3 regions of the Bacillus capparidis genome follow, and region 3 is predicted to be linked to each of the others. Evidence: predicted binding sites of a transcription regulator. Region 3 holds the regulator's gene; each other region holds the start of a gene.
What was found. Region 3 encodes Rex, which represses fermentation and respiration genes when NADH is low (regulators of the CRP and FNR family bind a similar motif). Its sites were predicted from a motif close to TTGTGAAATATTTCACAA; they were not measured.

Region 1 (10,314 bases), on a different contig from region 3:
ACATTTCCAATTTGTAAACGAGCCGACTTTCCAAGATTTACTTTACTGCCCTTCCACATGGGAGAGGTTTGGTGAAAAGATCCATCTGTCAAGCATTTTACATAGGCTGTAACAGAGAGAGGGCTTCCATGAAAGGAATCGGTTTTGCCACCAAGTTTAATAGAAATAGTACTGCCTGCCCCTGCTTTGTGTGCGGCAAATGCTGCTTCAGGATCATAAATAAAGCCAAAACAAGTTCCAGGTACATTTGCCTCCAGCATAGCCTTTAATAAACATGTTCCGTCTCCAGAAGTTCCGGCGCCAGGATTGTCAGATGCTTCATTAATTACAATCGGAAAATCATTCCTTGACATGGCATACTGAATAGCTTCTTTCGGACTGTAATAGGTTTTGAAAAAACGTTCTCTTGCCTCCCAAATGTTTTTAACTATCTCCTCACAAAGTTTTCTAGCAAGCTCGACATTGTTATTGGTTGTAACAATTACACTTGCGCCATTTTCAGCAAAATCTGAATATGGAAATCCATGGTAAAATGTACAATCGATTACATCAGGAAGGTCTTCAAATGTACGGCAAAGGTCATTTAATTCCTTTACAGGAGATAGATACGTAGTAGATGTAGGGATCATTAACGGAAGCTTTTTGTAAGCAGCAGACACCTTTACTGTTCCTTGAACAAGCTGAAAAGCAAGGTCCATGGCTTCCATTCCTCTTTCATATGAATCTGTATGGGGATATAAATTGTTCCCGATATAAAGATTTGCAGCTTTTATCATTTTGTCTGTTACGTTTGCATGAAGGTCTAAATTTACGACTATTGGAGTCTTTTCTCCAACTAGTTCTCTAATGGCTGCTACAAGGTCTCCTTCTATATCCTCCGTCTCCTCAGCTACACCTGCTCCATGCAAATAGAAACATACAGCATCAATCGGACCTGCTTTTTCCAGCGATTTCAGCAAGTTATCTTTTGCCGCAAGATAGGTTTCTTTTGTAATGATTCCAGATGGCACAGTAAAGGCACTAAAAGTTGGTATGAGTTCAACTTTGAGTTCTTCACCTTTATCGATCATCCCACCCAGAAAATCGTTGACACCCTTGTGCTTTTTTATAAGATCGGCTCCAATATCCCACTCCCATAGCTTAAATAGTTCTATTGTAGTTTTTATTGTTGAAAATGTGTTTGTTTCATGTACTAACTGCCCAATAGCAACCCTCATTAACTCACCTCCTTTTCTATGCTAAATTAATTCTGTACAATTGACGGGGTCTTCCTCGGTTAATAGGCTGCTCCTCACCTACTACTTTAGCGAGTTCGTTTTTTTCAAGAATAGATAGAATTCTTCTTGCACTTCTTACTGTAATGCCGAGGCCGTTTGATAATTCTAGCGCTGTGATACTTGTGTTCCCAATGCTGCTGCAATAAGAAAGAAGCTTATTAATAGTTGCTACGCTCAATCTTGCTTTTTTAGCCAGAGAAACTTTTCGCGGGTTATCACTTCTAATCGAGTATTCAAGATGAAAAAATTCTCCAATTGGTCCATGGATCGTTCCATCGATATCTGCAGCGTAACAACTGCCCATATTTAATTTTGCTTTGTTTAAAGCTTCTCTGGCTTTTATCTCTCCTTCGTTTGCTGTTCGGCCAAATCCAATACCTAAACATGCTTGAATCCCTGTTTTGACGGCAATGTCATTTAGAAGACTAATATGAGAGAAATGATTTGTAGCCTCTTCCATGGCTCCTCTAGTAGTTACGAACCGCATCTCTTCACGGTTCGACCAGTCGAGTAACGCTTGAGCTTTTTCACCAAAATCAATAAGAATATTTTGCAGTACAACACGTTTTCTTTGTTTATCGTAAGCGGTAAGCCGGTCTGATAAATTGCTGAATCTTATAATGCCTATCGCGAGTTGGGTGTTAGCCTGTTCAAGGGTTTTCCCTTCTAAAAGCACTTGTTCTAAGCTTGAATAAATGGAGGATCTGGTTGGGACGACTTGAAAAGCAGGAACACCAAGTTCTATTAACCTGTCATATACAGATCTTACGCAAGTGATAGCAACATCTATTGCTTGTTTGATCCAGAGATTATAGTGAAAGTATACGAGCTGTTCAGTTCCCTCTCTTATATTAAAGTCTTTAACAAACAATTCAGCCACGTTAATTTCAAGTTCATCAAGAGATTCTTGAACATCATTTTTTTCTAGTGTGTCAATGCTGATTCGAGGAGTATTATTCATAAGATTACGTCCGGTTTCATTAATCATTTTGAAAAGAACCCGATATAATGTGGTACCTGTAACAGGAACATAAACCATTGGTTTTGTGAATCCATTAAGTTCCTGTTTCACTATCTGGTAAGGGATGAGCCCTGCAAATAAAATGATATCGGCATTGTTTTTATGCCTATCTAGAATCGTTAATGTCTCTTTTTCTGTCGTATATGAAGCGGGAATCAATGTTAATTCAGGATAGGTATGTCCAATATTTAAAATAAGAGAGACTGTATCTTGTGGACCGATTACCAAGATAGTTAGAGGCATGGTTTTATCTCCTTAATTTTTAATCAATTCTGAATTTTCTGCTTTGCTTAATAATAACTGGGTACTGGAATTAAAATCAATGTCCGTAAATAGACCTTAAATCTATTTACACTGACCCTCATAAAAATAGAAAACAAAAAACTCTTTCTCGCTTTATCATGGTAGTATGTTAAAATGATAGAAACTATCGAACGAAGGGAAAGAGACTTCATGAAGCGTGTAGCAATCATTGGCAGCAGCGGAGGGAACTTGTTTAATTTGGGCGGGAAACAGCCAAAACTCCTCCTTCAAGAAATAGAATCGCAATGTAAAGCAGCCGGGCTGGAGATTTCTGCTGTGCAATTTGTAGAAGCAGCAGAATCTATGGATTCAGCAAAAGCTGCGACAAAAGCCGGGCTTTGGCACCTGAATCAATTCTGGGAAGTTGAAAAACAAATGGAAGGAACGCTGAATGACGTTAATCACGAAGCATCCATTATTGATAGAAAAATAGAACAAGAAATTCTGGCGGGAACGATTGACGCGTTAATTTGTATGAGTGCTGATCCAAAGGGAGCTAATTCACTTGCGATAAAGGCGGCAAGCGAGAAGCAAATTCCGATTGTAGGGACCGGAGGCACGTCAATGGCGCTTATTAGCTCATCAGGCGGTAAGGTTATTGCCACATCAGGTACGACTGGAACGACAAATCGAACGAGAGCCGTATCCTTTGTCACCTCGTTAAGCAAGCACTGGGGGTTGAGTTATCGTCCTGTTCTCGGAAATGCATCTCAAGTGAATGGATCATCAAAGGGTACTGGCTTGAAAAATATCAATATTCGCGGAATCATGATGGCGGGGCTCCCGGGATTTATTGCGATGGCGATTATTTTGGCCTTAAGCCAAATTCCTGGCTTGTCCGCTTTTGACAAAGTGTTTGAAACTTTGATCGGCGCATTGCCTGTTATTCTTTCTGTTATTGCTGCAAAGCAGGTTTCCGAGCTGGATGAAGTCTCGATCGTAGCAGGCGTAGTCGCAGGGGTTCTTTCTGTGAACGGGGGAATTATCGGAGGCATCATCGGCGGGATCTGTGCCGGGCTTATGGTTAAGTTTTTGTTTCGAAAATTCGTGGAATGGAAGTTTCCGATGACAACCGTCAACATCGCAGCAGGAGGGTTTGCCGGGCTGCTATCGGGGCTCTTGGTTTATTTCTTTATCGGCCCGGTTGCTCTAGCTGCCGGGGATCTGATCAAACAAGTAATAGAGCAAGCGATCGCCTTCAATCCGTTGCTGGCCGGGCTTCTGGCCGGGCTTCTTATTTGGCCGGCGATGTTGGGCGGGATATATCATGCGGCGATTCTGCCCGTCGTTTTGCTTGAAATGGAGAAAACGGGAAACAGCTTTTTAGGAGCAGTAGATTTGGTTAGCTTAGTCATGGTGGCAGCAGGCATTAACTTGGCCAATATTATCAGCCCGCGCGATAAGGGAGAAGCTGCAGTGGCAGCTCCAGGCTTTTTGATTAACGTTGGATTTGGAACCTTTGTGGAATCTGCGTATCCGTTCATGTTTTCCAACAAGCTTGTTTTTGCGGGAGCTCTAGTATCCGGGGGAGTCGGTGGAGCGATCGTCGGATTGTTCCAAGTCCGTGCGACAGCTTACGTTCCTTCAGTTACAGCGCCGCTTTTAACCAATCACGTAACAGGCTTGATTTTGGCGATGGCAGCTGCGCTAATTTCCGCTTTTGTCATTACTTTTGTTGTGAATCGAGTGTATTCGATGAAAAGTAAAGCGTAATAGTATACATGCTCCGGTTGGGACTTGCTGTTTCTGCCGGAGCATTTTTTTGTAGCTAACTGGATTTCTTTCCTGACCGGGGTTTTTTGTGACCTTACATAAGTTTTTTCTGCCCGTTGCTGAAATTATTGCGACCACTTTTCGTTTTTTTCTGTCCTTTATCGAAATTTTTCGCCTGCGACCATAGGGGTGTTCACAAAATGTTTATTTCTTGAAAAAAATAGACGGAAAACACTTGAAAAAGTTTGTGAAGTATTGCACAATATAAATGTGAAATGTTTCACATACCAAATCATCAAAAAGGAATGATGAATGATGGCAGGAAGAAAAGTGAATCGTGTTGCATTAATTGGAGCTGGATTTGTAGGCAGCAGTTACGCCTTTGCATTAATTAACCAAGCAATTACAGACGAATTAGTGATTATTGACGTGAATAAGGACAAAGCGTATGGTGACGCACTTGATTTAAACCACGGAAAAGCATTCGCTCCACATCCGACAAAAACGTGGTATGGAACTTATGAAGACTGCAAAGATGCCGATGTCGTATGCATTTGCGCCGGTTCAAATCAGAAGCCTGGTGAAACAAGATTGGAATTAGTCGATAAAAATTTGAAAATATTCAAAAGTATTGTAACAGAGGTAATGACCAGCGGATTTGACGGAATCTTTTTAGTCGCTACGAATCCTGTTGATATCCTTACTTATGCGACATGGAAATTCAGCGGGATGTCTAAAGAAAGAGTGATCGGAAGCGGCACAACTCTGGACACAGCAAGATTCCGCTTTATGCTCAGTGAATACTTTGGCACAGCCGCGCAAAATGTGCATGCTTTAATTATCGGTGAGCATGGAGATACAGAGCTTCCGGTATGGAGCAGCGCTTATGTAGGCGGAATTCCTGTCAGAGATTTACTCGAGAGACATGAGCAGTATAAGCAAGCGGATTTAGAAAATATTGTAGATAAAGTAAAGAATGCGGCTTATGAAATCATTGAGAAAAAAGGCGCGACCTATTATGGGGTTGCGATGAGCTTGGCTAGAATTACAAAGGCCATTCTATCTAATGAAAACAGTGTATTAACAGTAAGCACCTATCTTGACGGGGAATATGGCGAAGAAAATATATATATTGGTGTACCGGCTGTCGTCAATCGCGAAGGAGTAAAAGAAGTAATGGAATTGAACTTAAACGAGAAAGAAAAAGAACAATTCCGGCATAGTGCACGTGTTTTGAAAGAAATTCTGAGCCCGCATTTTGAATCTGTCACTTCTTAAGGATATTTTTTATAGCGGTACGATAATATAGACAAAGGACATCGGTTCCTTTGTTTTTTTGTATGAACGATTAACCGATATCTTTCGTCATATAAGTAGAGCATACTCAAAAAGGGGGCGTATCACCGGTTGGATCAGGCGGAAGAAAGAGAATTGGTTGCGAGAGCAAAAAATGGGGAAGATTCGGCTTTTACGAAGCTGTTTCAATCCAACTATATGTTTTTATATAAATATGTAATGAAGCTTACCCTTCAGCCTGATCTGACGGAGGATCTGATTCAGGAAACTATGCTGAAGGCATACGTCCACCTTCAAAGCTTTCAAGTGAATTCAAAGTTTTCTACTTGGCTCATTTCTATCGCATCCCGCTTATTTATTGATCAAGAGCGTAAGAAAAAAAGAGAGAAGAAACGTTACGAAAAAGCAAAGGAAGACGTCATTCGAAAGGCACAATGGAAGGTAACGGCTAATGGAGAGGAATGGACGGAAATATTGGAGTTGTTTGCCGGAATCGATCCAGATGTCCGTACGCCAATATTGCTGAGGCATTATTACGGCTTTACCTATCCGGAAATTGCGAAAATGCTCGGACTGAAGGAAGGAACGGTAAAAACCCGTGTTCACCATGGGTTGAAGCGGATTCGAAAGGAGTGGTCGTAATGAAGGAAAGCAAAGAGTGGACAGAACAATTTAAATCAGAGCTCAACAAATTAGAAGACATGCAGGAAGTAGAGGTTCCGGAGCAATATCAGCTGATGAATGTCTTACAAGAATATAAAGCCCGCCGACAAAAAACATTTAAACGTGAAATTGTCGCATTTTTACTCACCGCGATTCTGGTTCTTGCCATGCTCGTATTAATTAGCTTGAAAGTAACAACGGCTTTTCTATGGATTCAAGGCTTGGCGCTTTTTTTCATTCCGATCATTTTTCTAGCCGAAAAAAAACGCAGGAGCAAGCAGGATGAGGTGACCAAGCTTTGACACATGATCAACATGTAATACTTGCGATTCTGCTTGTAGCGCCAATTTTACTTACACAAAGCATTTTTCTGTTTTTGGATGCGAAGAAAAAAGGGGCGTATGCGTGGTTTTGGGGGCTTTGGGCACTGATTCAATTTCCGTGGCCTTCTATCTTTTACTATTTTTTTGTGGTTCGCCCTTACCGGAAAAAGAGCTAAGGATACCGGCATGCAGCTGCTGCCGGTGTTTTTCTTTATAAGAAATTTGTCGAATAATCGATATATTAGAATTTCCGTCGATAAAATAAAAAAATCGCCGATATCATTTTGAACTTTACCCCAATTGCTTCAAAAACAACACTCGATCGTGATTTTGTCCGTCATAATTGGATTTGACAGAAATTCCATCTACCGTTTTATCGCCTTTCTCAATTATAAAACCCATCCTGGTATGATAATCGATCGATGCCTTATTTACTGGTGACGTAATACAGCGAACGATTGAGCGGCCGTTTTCCTTTACTTCGCGAAAAAATTCAACATATAACTGCTTGCCGATTTGCTGTTTTCGGTAGTCGGGATGAACACCGACAAAGTGAATGTAGGCTTCTGTGGGACTCGATTGGGACAAGAACCCTATGAGGAAACCGATGATTTCACCTTTCTTTTCGGCGATAAAACTAGTATTCTGAAAATGATCGAAGAATAATTTTGGCAGCATATCAGACATCTGTCTGCCGCCCCACCAATCGTTGATTAACGGGGAAATAATATAATAATCAGAAGATTGAACGTTACGAATGTGCATAATGAACCTCCTCGTTTTTAATATCAATACATAGGGAGATGAAATTAAACAGCTATCCACGTCTCTCGTTGATAATGAAAGTTTATCACTACAAGGGTTAAAATAGAGTATTAGACGGTTATCAAAAAAAAAGAGAAAATTGGACATAATGATCTGTGACACAGGGCATAGCAGTCAGGTAAAAAGAACAATTAAAGGAGTGCCATTTGTGAGTAAGAAACCCGCCTATGAACCTCTTCCGATACAATTTTATAATAAGCCCACATTGGAGCTGGCGAAGGCTCTGCTGGGCTGTCTGCTAGTAAAAGAAACGGATGAAGGTATTTGTTCAGGATATATCGTAGAAACAGAAGCTTATCGTGGTCCCCATGATCGTGCGGCACACAGCTTTGGCAACCGGAGGACAAAACGGACAGAAGTGATGTTTGCTGAAGCTGGAAGAGTTTATACGTATACGATGCACACCCATACGCTTATCAACGTCGTTTCTGCTGACGTTAATATACCAGAAGCCATCTTAATCCGTGCTGTCGAACCATATGAAGGACTGGATTTGATGGAAACTAGAAGGCCCGGGAGACAACCGCGAGAATGGACAAACGGGCCCGGAAAGCTGACGAAGGCTCTTGGAATTACTTCTGATGATTACGGAAAACTTTTCACGGAGTGGCCCGTATATATTACTGCAGGCTATCTACCAACCCATATCTCTTCCGGACCTCGGATCGGCATCGACAATACGGGGGAAGCCCGCGACTATCCTTGGCGCTATTGGATCACTGGAAATACGTATGTATCCAGAAGGTAAATGGCACACTAGTATCAGGTTTTTAAATGAAAGTGATAGGGTAGAGTAAAAGAAGTACGTATCCCTAATTCATCCTGCACAATTCGGGATAAACTACCTTGAACGGAAAGGATCGGTCATCAATGAAAAAATTCATCCGAAATGTGATTAAGTGGGCTCCGGTTATTTATCCGGTCGTCAAAAAAATTCTCAACGAGAGGAAAAAGAAGAAAACAAGATCGAATTTTAATTAACTAGAGCGGCTGAAAATCTTCAGCTGTTTTTTTTATTTAAAAACATATTCTTCCAAGATTATGATATGATCTATTATATTCTGTAAAAAGGAAGTGCAGCATGATCCGCCGTTTTTTTACTTATTATATCCCTCATAAAAAATTGTTTTTTATCGATTTTACCAGCGCCGTTATCGTTGCGTTATTGGAGCTCGCTTTTCCGCTGACGGTTCAGTGGTTCATTGACAAGCTTCTGCCAAGCGAAAACTGGCCGGCCATTGTTTGGGTCAGCATTGGTTTGCTGCTGCTTTATTTGCTAAGTACGGGTCTTCAATACGTGGTGAATTATTTAGGCCACAAGCTCGGCATCAATATCGAGACCGATATGCGAAAAGCACTGTTCAGCCATGTCCAACGGCAATCCTTTCGTTTTTTTGATAATACGAAGACCGGTCATATTATCAGCCGGATCACCAATGATTTAAATGACGTCGGAGAGCTTGCCCACCATGGTCCGGAAGATCTGTTTATTTCTATTATGACCTTCATTGGCGCTTTTTGTATCATGTTGAGCATTAATGTTCAGCTCGCGTTAGCCTCCATTTTAGTTGTTCCGTTTTTAATTTGGCTGATTATTTACAGTAATTTAAAAATGAACAAGGCGTGGAAACAAATGTACAGCGATATCGCAGACATCAATGCGCGAGTGGAAGACAGTGTGTCTGGCGCACGAGTCGTTCAATCCTTTACGAATGAAAAACATGAAGTTACCCGTTTTGTAAAGGATAATCAAAATTACCGCCGGGCCAAGCTGTTTGGCTACCGAACCATGTCAATCGGGCTGTCAGGTATCTACATTATGACCCGCTTGATTACGCTGCTTGTCCTTGTGTACGGAGCTTGGCTTAGCTATACTGGAAACTTGAGCTACGGGGAGCTCGTCGGGTTTATCCTTTACGTGAATGTGCTATTGAAGCCGATTGATAAAATCAGTGCATTGATGGAGCTCTATCCGAAAGGAATGGCCGGCTTTAAACGATTTATCGAGCTGATGGATTCAGAGCCAGATGTGAAAAATCGCGAAGACGCTATAGAAATTACTTCGTTAAAAGGGGATATTAAGTTTGCCAACGTAAGCTTTGGCTACGACAAGAGCAAACGAGTGCTTAACGGATTGAGTATGAATATCCGTGTCGGTGAGACGATCGCGTTTGTCGGCCCTTCAGGAGCTGGAAAAACAACCATCAGCTCACTGATTCCGCGTTTTTATGATGTTAACGGCGGTCAAATCACAATTGACGGAATAGACATTAGAGACATGACAAAGGAGTCGCTGCGTTCACAAATTGGAATCGTTCAGCAGGACGTCTTTTTGTTCACCGGAACCCTTCGTGAAAATATTGCTTACGGAAGCCTGAATGCCTCGAACGATGAAATAGAAAAAGCGGCAAAATTGGCTCATCTTGAGAGCTTTATTGCTTCCTTGCCGAATGGATACGATACGCAAATCGGCCAAAGGGGATTGAAGCTATCAGGCGGCCAGAAACAGAGAATCGCAATCGCCAGAATGTTTCTGAAAAATCCGCCGATCTTAATTTTAGACGAAGCGACCTCAGCTCTCGATACAGAATCAGAGCTGATCATTCAACGAGCGCTGACGGAGCTTTCAAAAAACAGAACGACTCTTGTAATTGCGCACCGCCTCGCCACAATCCGAAATGCTGACCGCATCATGGTCATTACGGAAAAAGGAGTTTTGGAAGAAGGACGGCATGATGAACTGATTAAAAAGGGCGGACTATTTGCAGACCTGTATAACATACAATTTCAGAAAGTATAAAAAACGAGGATGCTCTTTCATCCTCGTTTTTTTCTCGTAAGCATTATTTGATATCCGATCAGCAAAAGCAAGGATGCAATTGAAATGTATAGG
Region 2 (10,314 bases), on a different contig from region 3:
ATTATAAATTATGAATATTATTATAAACAAATTAATATCCCCTGATTCTAATAAACGAATCAGGGGATATGATTGATCTTTTCTCTTCTAATACTAAATTAAAAGATAAACCGCTTCACTTTCGACTAGAGTATGATACGTTTTGACACATCCATGATCAGGCTCTTGTACTTTTCCGTCATCGACACAAATTTTCCAATCGTGCATGGGGCAAAAGACAAATTTGCCGCTAACAATTCCTTCACTTAATACTCCGCCTTTATGAGGACATCGGTTTTCGATCGCGCGGATTTTTCCATTTGACAATCGGAATACGGCTACTTCTTTTGTTCCCACTCGTACGGTTTTCCCCAGCCGCTCAGGCAGATCACTCAAGGTGCAAACGTATAATTTTGTGATGCTTTCATTAACCATGCAGCGATTCTCCTTCTTAATTCAAATTAGGACATAACTACATTTTCAAACAATTCTTTCATTGTTTTTTCGTCATTAAGAATCTGTTTCCATGGATCTTTGTATACTGATAACGCTTCGTCCATCCGAACATTCAATTCACGGCGCTTTTCCTTATCGTCTAAAACAGATTGGACGTGGGCTAAGCCAACCCGCTCAATCCAAGCGGAAGTCCGCTCTAAATAATTTGCCGTTTCACGATAATACTGTAAATAAGCACCTGTTACCTCAAGAACTTCTTCTACCGTTTTGACTTTGTATAGCAAATCTCCTCCGCGCACGTGGGTCCCGCCGTTTCCTCCGACGTAAAGTTCCCAGCCGCCGTCTATTCCAATGAAGCCAATATCTTTAAATCCAGATTCTGCACAGCTTCTTGGACAAGCAGATACAGCCATTTTCACTTTATGCGGGGTTTGCAAGCCTTCGAATTTTTTTTCTAAATAAATCCCGAGTGAAATTGAGTCTTGCGTACCAAACCGGCAAAATTGTTCGCCTACACAGGTTTTTACCGTTCGCAGTGATTTTCCGTAAGCAAATCCTGAAGGCATATCTAAATCTTCCCAGACTTTTGGTAAGTCTTCTTTTTTCACCCCTAATAAATCCAGACGCTGTCCGCCTGTTACTTTTACTAATGGGATTTCGTATTTCTCCACAACATCGGCAATACGGCGCAAATCTTTTGAATTGGTTACGCCGCCGTACATTCGCGGAACGACGGAATAGGTTCCATCTTTTTGAATATTCGCATGCATTCTCTCATTAACAAAACGGGATTCTCTCTCATCCTCATAGTTCGTAGGATTGACCATCCCTAAATAGTAGTTCAGGGCAGGACGGCATTTAGAACAGCCTTCCTCTTCACTCCAACCCAGAACATTCATCACTTCCCTAACATGGGTTAGGCCTTTTTCTTTTATCTGTTCAACAACTTCTTCTCTCGACAAAGTCGTACAGCCACAAATCGCTTCTTTTTGTGAAGCAGCATCAAAATCTTCTCCCATTGTGTGCTGCAGAACATCTGCAACTAACCCTTTACAGCCGCCACATGATCGAGATGCATTTGTACAAGCCTTTATTTCATTAACTGTAGAACAGCCTTGCTGCTGAATGGCCTGGACTATAGCTCCTTTTGACACACCGTTACAGCCGCACACAATTTCTTCGTCAGTCATACTGGCAACCAAACTTTCCCCGGCTTCTTCACCAATAGGCTGTAAAATCGACACCTTCTCTGTATTCGAAATATCAGCCTGTTTTTGAATCATAGAAAATAACCGGCTGCCTTCGCTGCTGTCGCCAAAAAGGACTGCTCCGACGATTTGATTTTCCTTTAGCACAATTTTTTTATATATTCCGTCTTGTTCATCAAATATTTTTATCGCCTTTTTGTCTTGTCCTTCTAAAAAGTCACCAGCAGAAAATACTTCAACACCAGAAACCTTCAGTTGCGTTGAAACAACGGATCCGCGATAAGGTTTTGTTTCATTACCGCAGATAAAATTTGCTAAAACTTTCGCCTGTTCATATAAAGGTGCAACGAGTCCGTAAGTGTTGCCGTCATGCTCTACACATTCTCCAACTGCATATATATTAGGAAGGTCAGTTTGCATGAAATCATTGACAATCACACCGCGATTAGTGGAAATGCCGCTTTCTTTTGCCAAATGACAGTTCGGACGAATCCCTACAGCCATAACGACTAAATCGGCTTGGATGGAAGTGCCGTCTTTAAATGATAGGCCTTCTGCCCGATCACCTCCAAGAACGGCTTTCGTATCTTTTTCCATCAAGAATTTCATCCCTTGTTTTTCTAATTCACTTTGTAAAAGTCTTCCTGCCGTTGCATCCAGTTGGCGATTCATTAAAAAGGAAGAATTGTGAATGACGGTGACTTCCATGCCTAAATTTAAAAGTCCTCTTGCCGCTTCCAGCCCTAACAATCCGCCGCCAATCACTGCAGCTTTTTTATAAGTTTTGGAGGCTTCGAGCATTTCATCAGTATCCTGAATGTCTCGAAAGGCCGTCACCCCTTGTTTATCCGCTCCTTGAATCGGCAGGATAAAAGGCAGCGATCCAGTGGCAAGAATTAACTCATCATAAGCTTCTGTCCTTCCGGCATCCGTAAGTACTTCTTTTTTCTCTGAATCAACCTTGATCACTGTTTCACCGGTATACAGTTGAATACGATTTTGTTCGTACCAATCCCAGTCGTTTAATGTGATGTCAGTTATGTCCGTATCTCCTTGTAAAACTTTCGATAACAAAATTCTATTGTAATTTGGATGCTTCTCACTTCCAAATATCGTAATCTCAAACTCATCCTTTGAACCTGTTAAAACCTCTTCAATTGCGCGAATACCTGCCATGCCATTTCCAACTAGAACTAACTTTTTCTTTCTCAATTGATGCGCCTCCTTTAGAAAGTCTACTTGGTATGCAACTTAGGTTTTTGTAAAATATATCACAATAAGACATAAATGTTGATTTTTTAGGGATATTATCTAACAAGGTTTCGACGCTTTATTGAAATTTTATGTTAGCATATCTAGCAAAAAAACTGATGACCATCTCTATCGTCAATTACTTAGGCTTTGGGGCTTACTTTTACTGCGCATACTTTAAATCCAGGCATTTTACAAGTTGGGTCCAGCTGATCTGATACTAGTAGATTGACATTTTGTATATCAGACCAATGAAACGGCACAAATACGGTATCTTTTCGAATCGTATTTGACCATTTGCTTCGGACAATAATACTTCCTTTTGCCGACTCAATTTTTGTTAACATATTGTCTTGAATCCGATATTTAGCTGCTGTTTCCGGATGGATTTCCATAAACGATTCAAAATTTCTTGCAGCGAGCGCCGAGCTTTTTCTTGTTTGTACCCCAGTTTGGTAATGAGACATGATTCTTCCTGAAGTTAGATATAACGGATATCTTTCATCTGGCATTTCTTTCGGAACTTCTGAATGATTTGAGACAGCAACCATTTCCGCTTTTCCATCCGGGCGGGGAAATGCTTCTTCAAATAATCTCGTCGTCCCTGGATGGGCGGTGTCAGGACACGGCCACAAAATCCCGCCTTCCTTTCTGAGACGGTCATACGTCATCCCATAATAATCAGCAATGCCGCCGCGCGAAGCTTCCCTTAGTTCATTAAAGATCTCTTCAGCAGACGAATAGGAAAAATAGTCTCCTTTGCCAAGTACGTGCGCAATATCACAAATAATTTGCCAGTCATGCTTTGCTTCTCCTGGAGTAGGCATACTCGCTTCCCGTAAAGTGACTCTTCCTTCCAGATTGGTCATCGTCCCTTCATCCTCCAGATATGAGGAGGCAGGCAATATTAAATCGGCTAACTTTGCCGTTTCTGAAATAAATAGATCAACAGCTACAAAGAAAGATAGCTTTTCTATTGCTTCTTTAATAAAATTTGCGTTAGGAGCTGACACAACTGGATTCGAACACATTAGCAGCATCGCCTTGATTTCCCCGTTGTGGACTTTTTCCATCATCTCGTATGCGGAAACACCTTTTCTCGGGAGATCCTCTTTATTAATTCCCCACACTCTTGCGATATGCTCCCTGTGTTCTTCATTTTCAATCAAGCGGTATCCTGGAAGCTGGTCCGCTTTTTGTCCATGCTCTCTAGCTCCCTGGCCATTACCTTGACCTGTAATTGCCCCGTACCCGCAATTCGGTTTGCCGATTTTGCCGGTAGCGATGAGAATATTCAGGAAGTTGCGAACGGTAATCGAGCCGTTTGTTTGCTGCTCCACTCCCCTTGCAGTAAAAATCATGCCGCTCTCTTCTTTGCCAAACATAATTGCTGCTTTGCGAATCTGCTCAATCGGTACACCGCTCATGTCAACAATTTCATCCCAATCTAAAGACGAAATATGTGCCTTCACTTCGTCAAATCCTTTAGATCGTGCTTTAATAAATGCTTCATCTACATAGTTTTCTTCAAAAATCACCTTTAACAGCCCGTTAGCTAAAGCTGCATCCATTCCCGGTCTGACTTTTAAATGCAGGTCAGCTATTTTGGTTGTGGCCGTTTCTCTCGGATCGATGGCAATGATATAAGCGCCATTTTCTTTCGCTTTCTCAAAGTAAGGCATGATCGTAGGCTGACACTCTGCGATATTTGTGCCAGATAGGATGATACAGCGAACATTCGGTATTTCCTGCAGACTATTCGTCAAGCCTCTGTCCATTCCGAATGTTTGAGCGGCTGCAGAAGCTGCTGCTGACATGCAAAATCGGCCATTATAGTCGATGTATTTTGTTTTTAACCCGACACGGGCAAATTTCCCTAATAAATAGGCTTCTTCATTCGTAATCGATGCGCTTCCGAATATAGAAATGGCATCATGGCCGCTTTCAGCTTGAATAGCAGTGAATTTTTCTTTTATATGCTGCAGCGCTTGCTTCCATGAAATTCGGACAAATTCACCATCCACTTTTAACAAAGGATATTTGATTCTTTCCTGATGAAGCGCATGCTGATGCGCATTCATGCCTTTTATACATAGTCTGCCTTCTGATGTCGGGTTATCTTTTCCGACTGTTACATAGGACTTTCTAGAGATTCCGGTTTGTTCGATCAGCTGCATCTTGCATTGCATACTGCAATACGGACATTGAGAATCATAGATTCTTTCCCTTTGTACCTCTTGAAGCTTCGTGCGGAAGTATTTTAATAACATCTCAGTCATGGATTGTCACCCTTTAATTAGTAATTTTACGAGTAACTTCTCTCTGTCTTACGAAGTCTTGCTATATCTTCACCCTGTCTTGACAGCAATTGGTGAAGCAATTCTTTCGAAAACAGCACTTCTCTTATGTGGATAAGTCCGGCTCGATCAAGCCATTGCCATACAGACTCTAAATAATTTGCCGTTTCACGATAATACTGGATTGTTCCTCTTATCAAATCGATTGCTTCGTCTTCGGTTGAAGCAACACTAAGCAATTTGCCTTTCTTCAATTCGGTTTTGCTGCCACCCGCGTAAATTTCCCATCCCCTGTCAATGTATATAATTCCGATATCCTCAATCATTGCGCTTGCACAATCAAGGGGACAGGAGGAGACCGCGATTTTTAAACGATTTGGTGTAGTAAGGGAATTCAGGCGCCTTTCCAGTTTGATTGCAAGATTCTGAGCATGCAGCTTTTCACATTTGCAGGACGTTTCCCCGGCACTTGTCTTTACAGTCTGAATGATGTGTCCATTCGCAGAAGAAATCGCTACATCCAGTTCGCTGCAAATGCTTTGCAGATCCTCTTTTTTGATGCCGCCAAGATTGATTCGTTGTTCACTCGTGATCTCAATATTCGATATGTTGTATTTTTGGGCAACATCCGCGATTTTCCGAAGCTCTTCCGCCGATGTTAAGCCGCCGTAAAGCTGCGGCGTAATGGAATAGGTCCCGTTTTCTTGAAGAATTGCATTTGTGTATGTGCCCTTACTTAAATCTGGATGAATCATTCCCAAGTAATAATTCAGTGCTGGACGGCATAATGAGCAGCCCTCGTTATTTTCCCATCCAAGCTCATTCATAACTTCTTGAACAGTTGTAACGCCCCTCATTTGCATTTCAAATACCACTTCTTCCTCTGTTAAAGAGGTGCACGCACACATTGGATTATGCTCAATTTCTTCATTGAAATTATCGCTTTTAATATAAGATAGAAGCTCTCCCACCAATGGCCGGCATCCTCCGCACGACCCTGAAGCCTTTGTGCATGCTTTCACTTCTTCAATTGTTTCTAGACCTTCTTTTAGAACGGCCTCAATAATCATTCCCTTTGAAACTGCATTGCAGTTGCAAATAATATCTGAATTCTCCAAAGTATCGACCGCACTGCCATCAGATGATTGAAATAGCATTGATTTTTCCTCATCTGATAGATCCTTCTTTTTCACGATCAAATCCAAATATTTCATTCCATCTTTCGTATCTCCAAATAAAACGGCACCTACCAGCTTATTATCTTGAAAGATCATTTTTTTATAGACACCATCGATTTCGTCATAATAGGCTCTTTCTTTTGCTGTTTCACTTTCATCAAGCAGGCCCGCAGAAAATACATCAATCCCTGATACTTTTAAATGAGTAGAGAGAACAGATCCTGGGTATCCCTTCACAGGTAAACCGCAAACATGCTTGGCAAGTACTTTTCCCTGCTCATATAGCGGTTTTACAAGGCCGTAAACGACCCCTTTATGCTCTGTACATTCACCGACGGCATAGACATCTTTTTGGCTTGTTTCCATGTAATCATTCACCAAGATTGCACGATTTACATGAATTCCGCTTTCAGCCGCTAACTGAACATTAGGCCTGACACCTGCTGCCATAACGATTAAATCAGCTTCTATATCTGATCCGTCTTTAAATCGCAATCCTTCTACATGGTTTTCACCAATGATTTCACTAGTTTCTTTGTTTAATAAAAAATTCATTCCCTGATTTTCCAACTCATTTTGCAGCATTTTAGATGCCCGCTTGTCAAGCTGCCGCTCCATTAAATATTCGGATTTATGAATAACATTCACAGTCATGCCCAGGTTCATCAATCCTCGCGCTGCTTCAAGCCCTAATAAGCCCCCACCGATGACTGCTGCATGTTTGTATCTTTGTGAAATTTCAATCATTTTCTGGCAATCCTCAATCGTCCTGAATGCCAAAACGCCTTCTTTATCATTCCCCGGAATAGGGATTCTGTTTGGAACAGAGCCTGTTGCTATAATTAGTTTGTCATACAGGAATTGTTTTTCTTTATTCGTAACGATTCGTTTTCTCTCAGGGTCTATTTTGACAACTGTTTCACCTGTAAATAGTTGTATTCCGTGTTCTTCATACCATTCCAGATAATTTAAAGAGATATCATCGAATGACTTGCTTCCCTGGAGTACAGATGATAATAATATTCGATTATAGCCAGGGTATGGTTCACTTCCAAATACGAAAATCTCAAAATGGCTTGGATTGCATTCAACGATTTCCTGAATGCACTGCACCGCTGCCATTCCGTTTCCTACTACGATTAGTCTTTGCTTATTCAATTGAATCCCTCCATTGCCTTTGAAAAATGGAAGCTCATCCACAACTTTGATTATGACACAGAATGAAGAAAAATAGGTGAACTGTGTCATATTTCCTGACAAGGAAGAGGACATAAAGTTCCGTGATAGGTAAACTAACTAACTAACAAATACATTTGTTTTTTTAGAAGGAGAGTTGTTCATGAAATTATCAGGTTTGAGAAAAAGCGGCCACGCTCCCTCATTGCTTGCATCTTTTTTATACTTTGATGTCAGCTTTATGATTTGGGTTATGCTTGGTGCACTTGGGGTATACATTACGAATGATTTTGGACTTTCGCCATCACAAAAAGGCTTGATCGTAGCTATACCGATCCTATCTGGTTCATTCTTTCGTCTAATCGTTGGAGTGTTAACTGATCGGATAGGGCCTAAAAAAACAGCGATTGGCGGTATGCTCGTTACTATGATCCCGCTATTGTGGGGATGGTTATTCGGTAACACATTAACTGAACTTTATTGCATTGGAATTTTATTAGGAGTTGCAGGAGCAAGTTTTTCTGCCGCCCTGCCAATGGCAAGCAGATGGTATCCTCCTGAATTACAAGGATTAGCGATGGGAATTGCAGGAGCAGGAAATAGCGGAACCGTATTCGCCACACTTTTTGGACCGCGTATTGCAGAGCAAATCGGATGGAATGGTGTCATGGGACTAGCCCTTATACCACTTTTAATCGTTTTTATTACGTATGTGATAATTGCAAAAGACGCCCCTTCCCAGCCGCCTGCAAAGCCTTTGACTGCGTATCTTGATGTATTAAAATTTAAAGATACTTGGTATTTTTGCTTGCTTTATGGAGTCACATTCGGAGGTTTTGTTGGTTTAACTAGTTTTTTAAGTATCTTTTTTGTCGACCAATACAATTTATCTAAAGTTTCTGCTGGTGATTTCGTAACACTTTGTGTCATAGCAGGCAGCTTATTCCGGCCGGTCGGCGGATTAATTGCTGATAAAATCGGCGGTGTGCGTCTCCTTTTCGTATTGTTTATTGGTGTCGCAATATGCATGTTTGGCGTAAGCCTGCTTCCTCCTTTACCTGCGGTAATAACTTTGCTTTTTGCAGGTATGCTGTTTCTCGGAATGGGGAACGGAGCTGTTTTTCAGCTTGTCCCTCAAAGGTTTCAAGAAGAAATCGGCGTAATAACTGGTATTGTAGGGGCAGCCGGAGGAGTCGGAGGATTTTTCATCCCTAATATCCTTGGGACGCTAAAGCAAATTTCCGGAACGTATGCATCAGGATTTATGGTCTACTCATTGATCGGTATTGGTGCATTACTCGTATTATTCATTGCGCAAGTGTCATGGAGAAAAACGTTTTCTTCAAAAAATGCGTCCGTAAAAGTCTAAACTTTCAAAAAGCTAGTGTTAACTTAAACACTAGCTTTTTTCCTTTCATTTTGTTTATCTCTATCATCAAACTCACGTTTTGCATAATCCCGCAATGCTTCTCGCCAATGTCTCATCAAGATCCCTTTTTTTCTGATCTTTTCTAAACTTAATAATGTATACTTCGGCCGGCGTGTTTTGAATCCGTATTGCTCGCTTGAAATAGGGATAACTTTTGTATCCGCTCCGATTATGCGGATGATTTCTTCTGCAAATTCAAACCAGGTACAGCTGCCGGAATTGACCACGTGATAGATTCCCGGAGGATGCTGCAGCAGTTTAAGCAGCGCAAACGCTAAATCCTTTGCATAGGTTGGGCAGCCATATTGATCATTGATGGTGAAAATTTCTTTTGAACTAAGAGATAAGTCGTATGTTGATTTGACAAAATTTTCTCCGAAATGACCAAACAGCCAAGACGTCCGAATAATCGTTATTTCTTTATTTTCCTGCAATGCAAGCTCTTCCCCTAGTTTTTTACTTTTGCCGAAAATTGTTTTTGGATCTGTCGGGTCTTCCTCAAAATATGGAGGAAACTTTTCACCGCTGTACACATAGCCGGAAGAAATATGGAAAAGCTTAATGCCTCTTTTTTTTGCTTCAGCAGCAAGATTGTAAGGGCCAAGCCCGTTACTGAGTATAGCCAGCTCTTGTTCTTTTTCACAGAGATCCATATTAGTAAAAGCTGCAGCATTTATGATGCAGTCAGGCTTTTCAAGTTGAAGAACTTCTTTTAATCGGTTACTGTCAGTTATATCGAGCTGCTGCTTCCCATATCCGATGACTGAATGTTTATTATCTTTTTTAATTGTTTCTATTAACTCATTGCCCAGCTGTCCATTTGCACCAGTGATCAAAAACTTCATCGTACGTGATCCTTAAAAGTCATTTTGAACTCTCCCCTATTTTTCTGCTATCACATGATTATTATTTTTAAAGACGAGATATGACAAAGTAAGGAGATTAATCACCAGTAACCCATCCTGTAACAGTAAAAAACCGATTTCTGCAAAATCGGTTCTTCCGTATAATTGGCACCCACGCTACATTAGATAGTCTAAGTGGAGATCAACCAATTAAAAGCTCAGTCGTTTTATATGGACTTGTTATATTTTTCAGCTGTTTTATATGCGTCATACATACCATATATCCAAAAAATAGGTGTCGTGATAAAACCAATAAGCAAAAACATGAGCCCGATGTTAATACAATGGATAATGATAAATAAAATACCTTTGGCAATTTGACCATTATATATTTGGCCCAAACCTGTGTAAAAAAAGCTTAATACCGCTGCAATTCCCGGACTTTTCGAATAATTCATTGAAATCCTCCTTACTCATTACAATTTTCCCTTTCCT
Region 3 (10,314 bases):
CAAGACCTTCAGAGCTGGCGTTTCTGGGAAAGGATGTAGATCCGGAAAGTACGCATACCCTTGTTCCCAATTATATCCGGTTGGCAGAAGCAGAGGCAAAATGGCTGAAAAGACAGCAAAAATAAGGTGAGCTATGGACACTCAATTGATGATCAGATATATGGAAGTAAAAGATATAGATGAAGTTTATCATATAGAAAGAAGTTCTTTTACTACTCCATGGAAAAAGGAGTCCTTTTATCATGAGCTTTACCATAATCAATACGCTCATTATTTAGTGCTTGAAAAAGACAATCGTGTCATCGGCTATTGCGGCATATGGATCATAATAGATAATGCACAAATTACGAACATAGCAATTTTGAAAGAATATAGGGGAAAGTACTATGGAGAAGAGCTTTTGAAAACGGCGATCAGAGTGTGTAAACAAAAAGGAGCAAAGCAGCTGTCATTGGAAGTGAGGGTGACTAACTATCCAGCTCAAGGGTTGTATCGAAAGCTAGGATTCCTTCCAGGCGGCATCAGAAAAAACTATTATACGGATAACGGGGAAGATGCGTATGTCATGTGGGTGAAATTAAATGGAGAATAAAAAAGATATCTATATTTTAGGCGTTGAAACAAGCTGTGATGAAACAGCAGCAGCCATTGTTAAAAATGGCACGGAAATTGTATCGAATGTCGTTGCTTCCCAAATCGACAGCCATAAACGATTTGGCGGAGTGGTGCCGGAAATCGCTTCGAGACATCACGTGGAACAAATGACGATTGTGCTGGAAGAAGCTTTACAGCAATCAGGCTTAACTTTTCAAGAGATAGATGCAATTGCGGTTACCGAAGGACCTGGGCTCGTTGGCGCTCTGTTGATCGGAGTTAATGCCGCTAAGGCGTTAAGCTTTGCCCATCAAATTCCGCTTGTAGGGGTTCACCATATTGCCGGGCATATTTATGCCAATCGGCTGATTCAAGAGATCAAATTCCCTGCGCTTGCCTTGGTTGTCTCAGGTGGTCATACCGAATTGATTTATATGAAGGAGCATGGAGAGTTTGAAGTCATCGGACAGACACTGGACGATGCGGCCGGAGAGGCATACGATAAAGTAGCGCGGACAATGGGGCTTCCCTATCCGGGAGGGCCGCAAATTGATAAGCTGGCGCAAAAAGGTGAAGCATCCATCCCGCTTCCCCGGGCATGGATGGAGGATTCATACAACTTTAGCTTTAGCGGCTTAAAATCTGCTGTTATAAACACTCTTCACAATGCTTCACAAAAAGGCATTTCGATCCCGAAAGAAGATTTAGCAGCAAGTTTTCAATCAAGTGTCATTGATGTTCTTGTAAACAAAACAGAACGAGCGGCAAAAGAGTATGAAGTAAAACAAATCCTACTTGCAGGAGGAGTAGCGGCAAATCAAGGATTAAGGCAGTCGCTTGAGCAAGCCTTCCGCAACAATGAATCAATTGAACTTGTCATCCCTCCGCTGTCTTTATGTACCGATAATGCGGCAATGATCGCAGCCGCAGGGACAGTGGCGTTTGAGAAGGGATCACGGGGACAACTGGATATGAACGGACAACCAGGTCTGCCGTTAACAGCTTTTTAAAGTCTCATCAAATGGATGGGGCTTTTTTGTTCTGAAACAATGAGATTACGGGAGAAATTGAACAGATCTTAAATATAATTGGACAGAACTTGGGAGTAATTGAACAAATGTCAGGGATAATTGAACAGAAGCCCCCTTTACTACGAGTGCACGCATGTATTGCACGAGTGCTCCACGTCCTTCATTAACAGCACTAATCCCATTTGTCGGACTTTTCAACCAAAACTTTTTACACACAGTTATCCACACTAATTAACAGGTGTGAATAAAATCGCTTTCTTTATTGAAAAACAGTACTTCAATCTATGGTGGTTTTGTGGATAAATATTATCAAGATAGTGGATTATGTGGGTAACATCTATTTTATCTTGTGAACAAAGGATTTAACCTGTGGATAAAAACAGCTCCGCATTCGTCTGCGGAGCTGTGCATTTATTCTTCTGAAGATAAGCTTTCCCATTCTGCAAGCAGGGCTTCCAGTTCAAGATTCATTTTTTCTGTACCGGCGTCAATGTCCTGAACCTGTTCATGATCTTGATATACTTCAGGATCAGTAAGTCTGTGGTTGTTCATATCTATCAGCTCTTCCAGCTCTGTGATCCGTTCTTCAATTTCGGCTATTCTGCGTTCGCGCTGGCGCTTCTTTTTTTTCAATTCCTTTTCATCTTCATAGCTTCGTTTAGCTTCTGATGAGGGGGGGGTTTGCTGTTTATTTGCTCCTTCTTCAGCCAAGCGTTCCAGCTCCAACTGGTTTGCTTTTTTCTCAATATAGTAATCGTAATCGCCTAAGTATTCTTCCACGTTTTTTGGTGACAGCTCAAATACTTTGGAAGCAATTCGATTAATAAAATATCGATCGTGAGAAACAAACAGGATCGTACCGGGATATTCAATAAGAGCATTTTCCAGAATCTCTTTGCTGTCGAGGTCGAGATGGTTTGTCGGCTCGTCAAGGATAAGAAAATTTGCCTTTTGCATCATGAGCTTGGCCAATGCAAGTCTGGCTTTTTCACCTCCGCTTAACGACTGCACATTTTTTAGTACATCATCACCGGAGAATAAAAAATTACCTAAACATGTCCGTATCTCTTTTTCATTGACTCCAGGATAATCGTCCCATAATTCATGCAGGACCGTTTTGGAAGAATTCAGCCTTGCTTGTTCCTGATCATAGTACCCAATACTAACATTAGTGCCTATTTGAATATGGCCGGTAGTGGGAGAGATCGTTTGCATGAGGGTTTTAAGAAGGGTGGATTTTCCGATTCCATTCGGACCGACAAGTGCTACGCTTTCTCCTCTGGTTACTTGAAAGGAGATATCCTCGAGAACCGGAGGTTTACCCGAATAGCCGATCGTTAACTCCTCTGCACTGATGACTTGGCTTCCGCTCTGCCGGGTGATTTCAAACCGAAAAGAAGCGGATTTTTCATCACCAAGCGGTTTATTCAGCACTTCCATTTTTTCAAGCTGCTTTCTTCTGCTTTGTGCTCTTTTTGTTGTTGACGCGCGGGCAATGTTTCGCTCGACAAAATCCTTTAGCTGAGAAATTTCTGTTTGCTGTTTTTCATAGATCTTCATGTTTCTTTCCAGATCTTCCGCTTTTTGCTTCAAATAGGAGCTGTAATTTCCATTATATTTTTTGCTTTCTGTACGTGAGAGCTCGTAAACCTGAGTTACGACTTTATCCAGAAAGTAGCGGTCATGGGAAACAATCAGTATCGCTCCGTTGTAAGATTGCAAGTAATGCTCAAGCCATGTTAATGTATCGATATCCAAGTGGTTGGTCGGCTCATCAAGAATTAATAGATCCGGACTGCTTAGCAAGAGCTTTCCAAGCTTAAGCCGGGTTTTTTGACCCCCGCTTAAGCTTTGTATCTTTGTTCCCTGATCAAAATCAGCAAAGCCTAAGCCGTGCAAGACGGACCTGACATCCGCTTCATACTGGTAGCCGCCCCGTTCTTTAAAATCATGCTGCAGCCGGTCGTAGGTTTTCATAAGCTGATCTAACTCTTGAGGCTGAACCGATGCCATTCTTTCTTCAAGAGACCGCATTTCTTTTTCCATGTCCTGAAGATGGCTGAAAACGGACAGCAATTCTTCTTGCAGCGTTCGTTCCGATTGAAGATCGGTATGCTGAGCCAGGTAGCCGAGAGATAAATCCTTTGGTTTAATAATTTCTCCCTTTTCATATCCAAGCTGACCTGCGATAATTTTTAGCAAGGTGGATTTTCCTGCTCCGTTCCTTCCGACGATCGCTATACGGTCTGAGGATTTAACCTCCAGTTTGATATTGGATAGAATTGGTTCTGCTCCGAACGATTTATATAATTGGTTGACTTGTAATACAATCATGATGATTCACCTCTGTTAGTTTTAGTGTAGCTTATTGTGCAAAGAGCGGCAAACAATACGGCAATAAGATCAAAGAAACTATCCAGAAAAAAAGACAGATTGAAGAAAATAGTGTATGATCTTTTTAAGGAGAGTTTTACTATGAATAAATTCACTCATTTTAATGACCAAGGCAGAGCCAAGATGGTCGATATTAGCGAGAAAAGCGATTCTGTCCGTACGGCGATCGCAGTATCAAGCGTTCAAATGAATCAGGAAGTATATGATAAAATCGTCAGGCAGGAAATTGGAAAAGGAGATGTCCTTTCCGTAGCACAAATTGCCGGCATTATGGCCGCAAAACAAACGTCGACTATTATTCCCATGTGTCATCCGATTCCCTTAAAAGGAGTAGACATCTCTTTTAGCTGGAGCAATGACGAAGAGAATCATGAATTAATGATTCAAGCAATGGTAAAAACAAAGGGAAGTACGGGGGTAGAAATGGAAGCGCTAACTTCCGCGTCCGTTTGCGCTCTCACCGTCTATGATATGTGTAAGGCGATAGACAAGGGGATGATTATTGGCCCAACCTATCTAATGAAAAAAACAGGAGGGAAGAGCGGCGATTTTTCAAGGGGTAAAATCTAGAGAATCAACGATGGAGGATCGCAAATGAATATGGATCAATCAAAAATTCCCCAAGCGACAGCAAAGCGTCTGCCGCTGTATTATCGTTTTTTAAAAAATTTGCATGCCTCTGGGAAGCAGCGAGTATCTTCAGCAGAGCTTAGTGATGCAGTAAAAGTAGATTCAGCGACGATTCGCCGGGACTTCTCATATTTTGGAGCGCTCGGCAAAAAAGGCTATGGGTATAACGTCAATTACCTGCTTTCTTTTTTCAGCAAAACGCTGAATCAGGATGAAATGACGAGCGTAGCCTTAATCGGAGTAGGAAATTTGGGTACTGCTTTTCTTCATTATAATTTTATCAAAAACAATAATACGAAAATTTCGATGGCTTTTGATATCAGTGAAAACAAAATAGGTACAGATGTAGGCGGAGTGCCCGTCTATGATTTAGATGAGCTTGAGAGCCGTTTTCCGGCTGACATTCCCGTTGCGATTTTAACTGTACCAGCGCAAGCTGCTCAATCGATAACCGATCGTCTAGTTAAATTGGGTATCAAGGGAATTCTTAATTTCACACCGGCCCGTTTGAATGTGCCGGGACACATTCGCATTCATCATATAGACTTGGCAGTAGAGCTTCAATCATTGGTTTATTTCTTAAAGCATTATTCCACAGAAGAAAAAATGGTTTAAGATTGTTGTCATTTCGGCAGTCCGGAAAATAGAAAAAGACGTCTCATGAGCGAGACGTCTTTTTCTATTTCTTTGCTTTTCTGAGCTGGTTCGAAAATGCAAACATTTTTATAGCCGTGTAGATATTATAAGCGGCTAGTATCATGAGTAGGAAGCTGTGGAAGGACCACATGTTTTCAGGAGATACAGCCGCAAAGTAGATGAATATGATTCCTACAATTAGATAGATGGCACCCCATGCTGCAGGACTTCTCATGAAAAGAAACCACCTATGATCAACTGCATTTTCTCGAGCTCTTTTTGCAATTCGAGTATGCGATCATAATTGAGCTGAAGTATCACGACAAACGTGTTCATCGAAATATGGGCGATAATCGGCACTATTATCCGTTTTGTCCTTACATATAAAAAGGCAAAGGCAAACCCCATAGCAGTATAAAGAAGAATATGGGTGAAATCCATGTGCACGACCGCAAAAATAACCGAACTGATTAAACCAGCAAAGAAAAAGTTCATTTTTTTATACAGCGAGCCGAAGATAATTTTCCTGAAAATAATTTCTTCTAAAATCGGGCCGAAAATAGAGGAAACAACGATTACTAATGGAAGTGATTTAATAAGCGCTAAAATGGCCTCAGTATTTTCAGAACCCGGATCAATTCTAAAAATATACATTTCGATGGTAGCGGCTATGATCTGCGAGAAATATGCAAGAAAAATACCGCCAATCGCCCATCCGATTGATGCACCGACCGATGCCTTCGATTTATTGCGAAGCGTTGTTTTGGGTGCTGTTCGCAAAATCAATAAAACGACGATCAGGCAGATTGTAAAGCTGGAAATGGTCCAGATGCCCGCTGCTTCAGTTTGCTCATAGCCCATTGCAAAAAGAAGAGGCAAACCAATAATTGATGAAAGATGCATCAAGACGTATGTGAGAATGATGAACCAATATTGTTTATTCAAAGACTCGGAACTCCTTTTCTAAATAGGTCGGGTGGAACTTCATATTATTGTATCATAAACAGTGAAAATATTCGGTTACAAAGGGTTTCCGAAGAAAACTGTCGATACATGTAAGCGTGAAAAAAATTTAATCATTATACTTGAAATTGCTTGAGAGTTTCTATATTATATTAACTGTGTTAGCACTCATTAGTGTTGAGTGCTAATACTACATACTTACTATATTGAGGAGGTTGTTTCATTGTTAAAGCCATTAGGTGATCGCGTTGTCATCGAACTCGTTGAATCTGAAGAAAAAACTGCAAGCGGGATTGTTTTGCCTGATTCCGCAAAAGAAAAGCCGCAGGAAGGTAAAATTGTTGCTGCTGGTTCAGGTCGCGTGTTAGAAAGCGGAGAGCGCGTTGCATTAGAAGTAAAAACAGGAGACCGTATTATCTTCTCAAAATATGCCGGAACTGAAGTAAAATATGAAGGCACTGAATACTTAATTTTACGCGAAAGCGACATTTTAGCTGTTATCGGTTAAGAAATAAATAACGTATTTTTAAAATTATGAGGAGGTTTCGAAACGATGGCAAAAGATATTAAATTTAGCGAAGAAGCTCGCCGTGCCATGCTTCGCGGTGTAGATGCACTTGCTGATGCTGTAAAAGTAACGTTAGGACCGAAAGGACGCAATGTCGTTCTTGAGAAAAAATTCGGTTCACCTTTAATTACAAATGACGGTGTAACGATTGCAAAAGAAATCGAGCTGGAAGACGCATTTGAAAACATGGGTGCGAAGCTAGTAGCCGAAGTTGCTAGTAAAACAAACGATGTAGCTGGTGACGGTACAACGACTGCTACAGTTCTAGCTCAAGCTATGATTCGTGAAGGTCTTAAAAACGTAACAGCTGGCGCTAACCCTGTCGGCGTTCGCAAAGGGATTGAAAAAGCTGTTGCTGTTGCTGTTGAAAATCTAAAAGAAATCTCTAAACCAATCGAAGGAAAAGAATCTATTGCTCAGGTTGCTGCTATTTCTGCCGCTGACGAAGAAGTAGGAAGCTTGATTGCAGAAGCGATGGAGCGCGTTGGAAACGACGGCGTTATTACGATCGAAGAATCTAAAGGCTTCACAACTGAACTTGAAGTGGTTGAAGGAATGCAATTCGACCGCGGATACGCATCTCCTTACATGGTTACTGACTCTGATAAGATGGAAGCGGTTCTTGACGATCCTTACATCTTGATCACTGACAAAAAAATCACTAACATTCAAGAGATCCTTCCTGTGCTTGAGCAGGTTGTTCAACAAGGCAAGCCGCTATTATTGATTGCTGAAGACATTGAAGGTGAAGCTCTTGCTACATTAGTATTAAACAAACTTCGCGGAACTTTCAATGCGGTAGCTGTTAAAGCTCCAGGCTTCGGTGACCGCCGTAAAGCTATGCTTGAAGACATCGCTGTTCTTACAGGCGGAGATGTAATCACAGAAGATCTTGGCCTTGATTTGAAATCTGCAGAAATCGGTCAATTGGGACGCGCTTCAAAAGTTGTTGTAACGAAAGAAAACACGACAGTTGTTGAAGGAGCCGGCGATTCTGCAAATATCGCATCACGCGTAAACCAAATCCGTGCACAAGTAGAAGAAACTACTTCTGAATTCGATAAAGAAAAGCTTCAAGAGCGCTTAGCTAAACTTGCTGGCGGTGTAGCTGTCATCAAAGTTGGCGCAGCAACTGAAACAGAATTAAAAGAGCGTAAACTTCGCATCGAGGATGCCTTGAACTCTACTCGCGCTGCAGTAGAAGAAGGAATCGTATCCGGTGGTGGAACAGCGCTAGTGAACGTATACAGCAAAGTTTCTGCTATCGAAGGAGAAGGCGACGTTCAAACAGGTGTGAACATTGTTCTTCGCGCACTAGAAGAGCCAATCCGCCAAATCGCACACAACGCTGGCCTTGAAGGTTCTGTAATCGTTGAGCGCTTGAAAAAAGAAGCAATCGGCATAGGCTACAATGCTGCAAGCGATGAGTGGGTAAACATGATCGAAGCTGGTATCGTTGACCCTACAAAAGTAACTCGCTACGCACTTCAAAACGCAGCTTCTGTAGCAGCTATGTTCCTAACTACCGAAGCAGTTGTCGCTGATAAGCCTGAAGAAGGCGGCGGCGCTGGCGGCGGAATGCCTGACATGGGCGGCATGGGTGGAATGGGCGGCATGATGTAAACTTCCCTCTAATAACCTTGATATATCAAGGTTTTGGAGGCGGTTGAAGGGGTGGAAATCCCCTTCTGCCCATCATTTGCCCAACTTTTATAAAAAACGTTAAAAAATGAAGCTTTCGGTAAGAGAATTGATCTTGTCGGAAGCTTCTTTTTTTAACTTTTCTCTTTGGTGGAGATAAGTCGATCCAGGGGAATAAGAAAGGACATTACATATTAGTCATATAAAATATGTAATGTCCTTTAATTTATTTATTTTTTTAATTTAGGTCTTGATAAAATCTTTTTTCAAAATGGATATTTTCTTTTGCCGTAGAATGAGGATTTGTGGGATATTTTTAATCAAACTTTATTTCAAAGTTACACCAATGAAATACGTGGTGTAAACATCTTTAGGATGATCAAACCCGCATCTGTGAAACCAGGCATACTTCTGCTTTTCTTATATCAAAACTTAAACTAGATTTAAACTCGAGGTCACCTCGACTTTCCTTTTGCTGAGTACAATGGTTTTGAGGTGATTTTATTATGAATGTTAAACGAATGAATTGGGCTGGATATTCAGCCTGCATATCAGCCTTATTATATGCTCTCCCGCACTTTTGGTGGGGATTAGGGGTGCCACTAGCTTTTCCTGGAGACTTCGATAGAGCTCCAAATGATTTCTGGGCTCAGGCGATCGGTTTTTGGGTAATGGGAGGTCTCTCTGTTCTCGCAGCCATGTTTGCGCTTGCCTTTTCAAAGTCTTGGGGTAACCGGATTCCAAGATGGTTGTTGGTTGTCCCTGCTTGGATCGGTTCGATCGGACTTTCTGTATGGGGCTTTAGCTATTTTGTCCTTCAATTTCAGTTTGCGATCGGCAGAGTCCAATCAACTCCCGCATTTGCTGCACAAGACGCGAACCCAATGGCAGCATGGGGGTATGTTTGGTATGGACTGTTTCTTGTATGGGGCATTTCACTCGGCATTGCTGCACATTATGCAAGGCACTAATATGAGTCTAGGAAATATAAGTACTTGAAAGTTGTACAAGAAAGGTTTAAAAGCGGTAAAAGTATGAAACAAAGTGAGTTAGAACTTGTAGAGGAGATGAGAAGATGACAAATAGTGCTGAGAGGCAGGCCTCAAGATTGATGTGGTTGCGTAGAATCTGCGGTTATGGTGCCGTAATAGCAGTAACACCTTATCTGCTGATCAAAATCGTATGGACTTTCGGTCTCTTCCTTCCAACTGAGCAAATGGGTGACTCCAGCTGGCGCATTATAAACGCAGTAACCGCCGTTCTCGCTGCGATTGGTATCCTTCTGGCAATGGCGTTCTGCAGGCCGTGGGGGGAGCGGCTACCTGCGTGGTTGGTTGCTCTACCCATTTGGGTTGGTACCGGTTTGCTCGTTCCCATGCTGTTGATTGCACCGGTTCTGGGCCCTGCAGCTATGATCCGGGATCAAGAGGCAGGTGCCGCCGACTTCTGGGTATACGAGCAGATTTTTGTCATGATCTCACTTTTCGGGATCGGCATCTTCCTGCCGCTTGCATTAACGGGGTATGCAAAGGCACGTTGGCCAGAGGCGCTGAGTGGTATAACCGACTACAAGGAGTTGCCGGGCAATACTCGACAACTGCAGATCATCTTGGCTAGGATCGTCTTTGCCGGCTGCATTCTGCTCGGTATCATCAAGGTGTTTTGGGCCGTTGGCGGCTCTTTCGGCATCGATCCGGCAACCATGGGTGAACGCGATGTGTGGTGGCACCTGATGTCATTGAGTACAGGCGTGTGGTCCTTTGCTGGTGCGTGGGGCATACTGGTGATAGCATCCCGCCGTGGGTCGAGGTGGTTTCTACCCCCTATGGCAGCGGCATGGATTTCATCGGGAGCGTT

Region 1: the regulator Rex is predicted to act here: its motif matches at 4,583-4,600, upstream of JOC74_RS11235 (L-lactate dehydrogenase).
Region 2: the regulator Rex is predicted to act here: its motif matches at 7,602-7,619, upstream of nirB (nitrite reductase large subunit NirB).

The regions. Positions count from the first base shown of each region.
Region 1 covers NZ_JAFDST010000002.1:827,388-837,701, reverse strand. The annotation lists gene JOC74_RS11250 (M81 family metallopeptidase) at 1-1,217, opposite strand, end outside; gene JOC74_RS11245 (helix-turn-helix domain-containing protein) at 1,234-2,541, opposite strand; gene JOC74_RS11240 (PTS sugar transporter) at 2,752-4,314, shown strand; gene JOC74_RS11235 (L-lactate dehydrogenase) at 4,630-5,592, shown strand; gene sigY (RNA polymerase sigma factor SigY) at 5,722-6,252, shown strand; gene JOC74_RS11225 (DUF5345 family protein) at 6,252-6,575, shown strand; gene JOC74_RS11220 (hypothetical protein) at 6,572-6,772, shown strand; gene JOC74_RS11215 (GNAT family N-acetyltransferase) at 6,888-7,361, opposite strand; gene JOC74_RS11210 (DNA-3-methyladenine glycosylase) at 7,570-8,169, shown strand; gene yxzF (small protein YxzF) at 8,292-8,402, shown strand; gene JOC74_RS11205 (ABC transporter ATP-binding protein) at 8,503-10,221, shown strand; gene JOC74_RS11200 (YfhO family protein) at 10,239-10,314, opposite strand, start outside.
Region 2 covers NZ_JAFDST010000001.1:769,324-779,637, forward strand. The annotation lists gene nirD (nitrite reductase small subunit NirD) at 94-414, opposite strand; gene nirB (nitrite reductase large subunit NirB) at 441-2,855, opposite strand; gene nasC (assimilatory nitrate reductase catalytic subunit NasC) at 3,038-5,173, opposite strand; gene nirB (nitrite reductase large subunit NirB) at 5,200-7,527, opposite strand; gene JOC74_RS03775 (nitrate/nitrite transporter) at 7,709-8,914, shown strand; gene rfbD (dTDP-4-dehydrorhamnose reductase) at 8,938-9,819, opposite strand; gene JOC74_RS03785 (hypothetical protein) at 10,047-10,277, opposite strand.
Region 3 covers NZ_JAFDST010000004.1:376,618-386,931, reverse strand. The annotation lists gene tsaB (tRNA (adenosine(37)-N6)-threonylcarbamoyltransferase complex dimerization subunit type 1 TsaB) at 1-125, shown strand, start outside; gene rimI (ribosomal protein S18-alanine N-acetyltransferase) at 134-592, shown strand; gene tsaD (tRNA (adenosine(37)-N6)-threonylcarbamoyltransferase complex transferase subunit TsaD) at 582-1,604, shown strand; gene JOC74_RS17505 (ABC-F family ATP-binding cassette domain-containing protein) at 2,037-3,959, opposite strand; gene moaC (cyclic pyranopterin monophosphate synthase MoaC) at 4,101-4,589, shown strand; gene JOC74_RS17495 (redox-sensing transcriptional repressor Rex) at 4,614-5,264, shown strand; gene JOC74_RS17490 (DUF4305 domain-containing protein) at 5,329-5,520, opposite strand; gene JOC74_RS17485 (CPBP family intramembrane glutamic endopeptidase) at 5,517-6,230, opposite strand; gene groES (co-chaperone GroES) at 6,472-6,756, shown strand; gene groL (chaperonin GroEL) at 6,802-8,439, shown strand; gene JOC74_RS17470 (DUF3995 domain-containing protein) at 8,964-9,428, shown strand; gene JOC74_RS17465 (hypothetical protein) at 9,533-10,314, shown strand, end outside.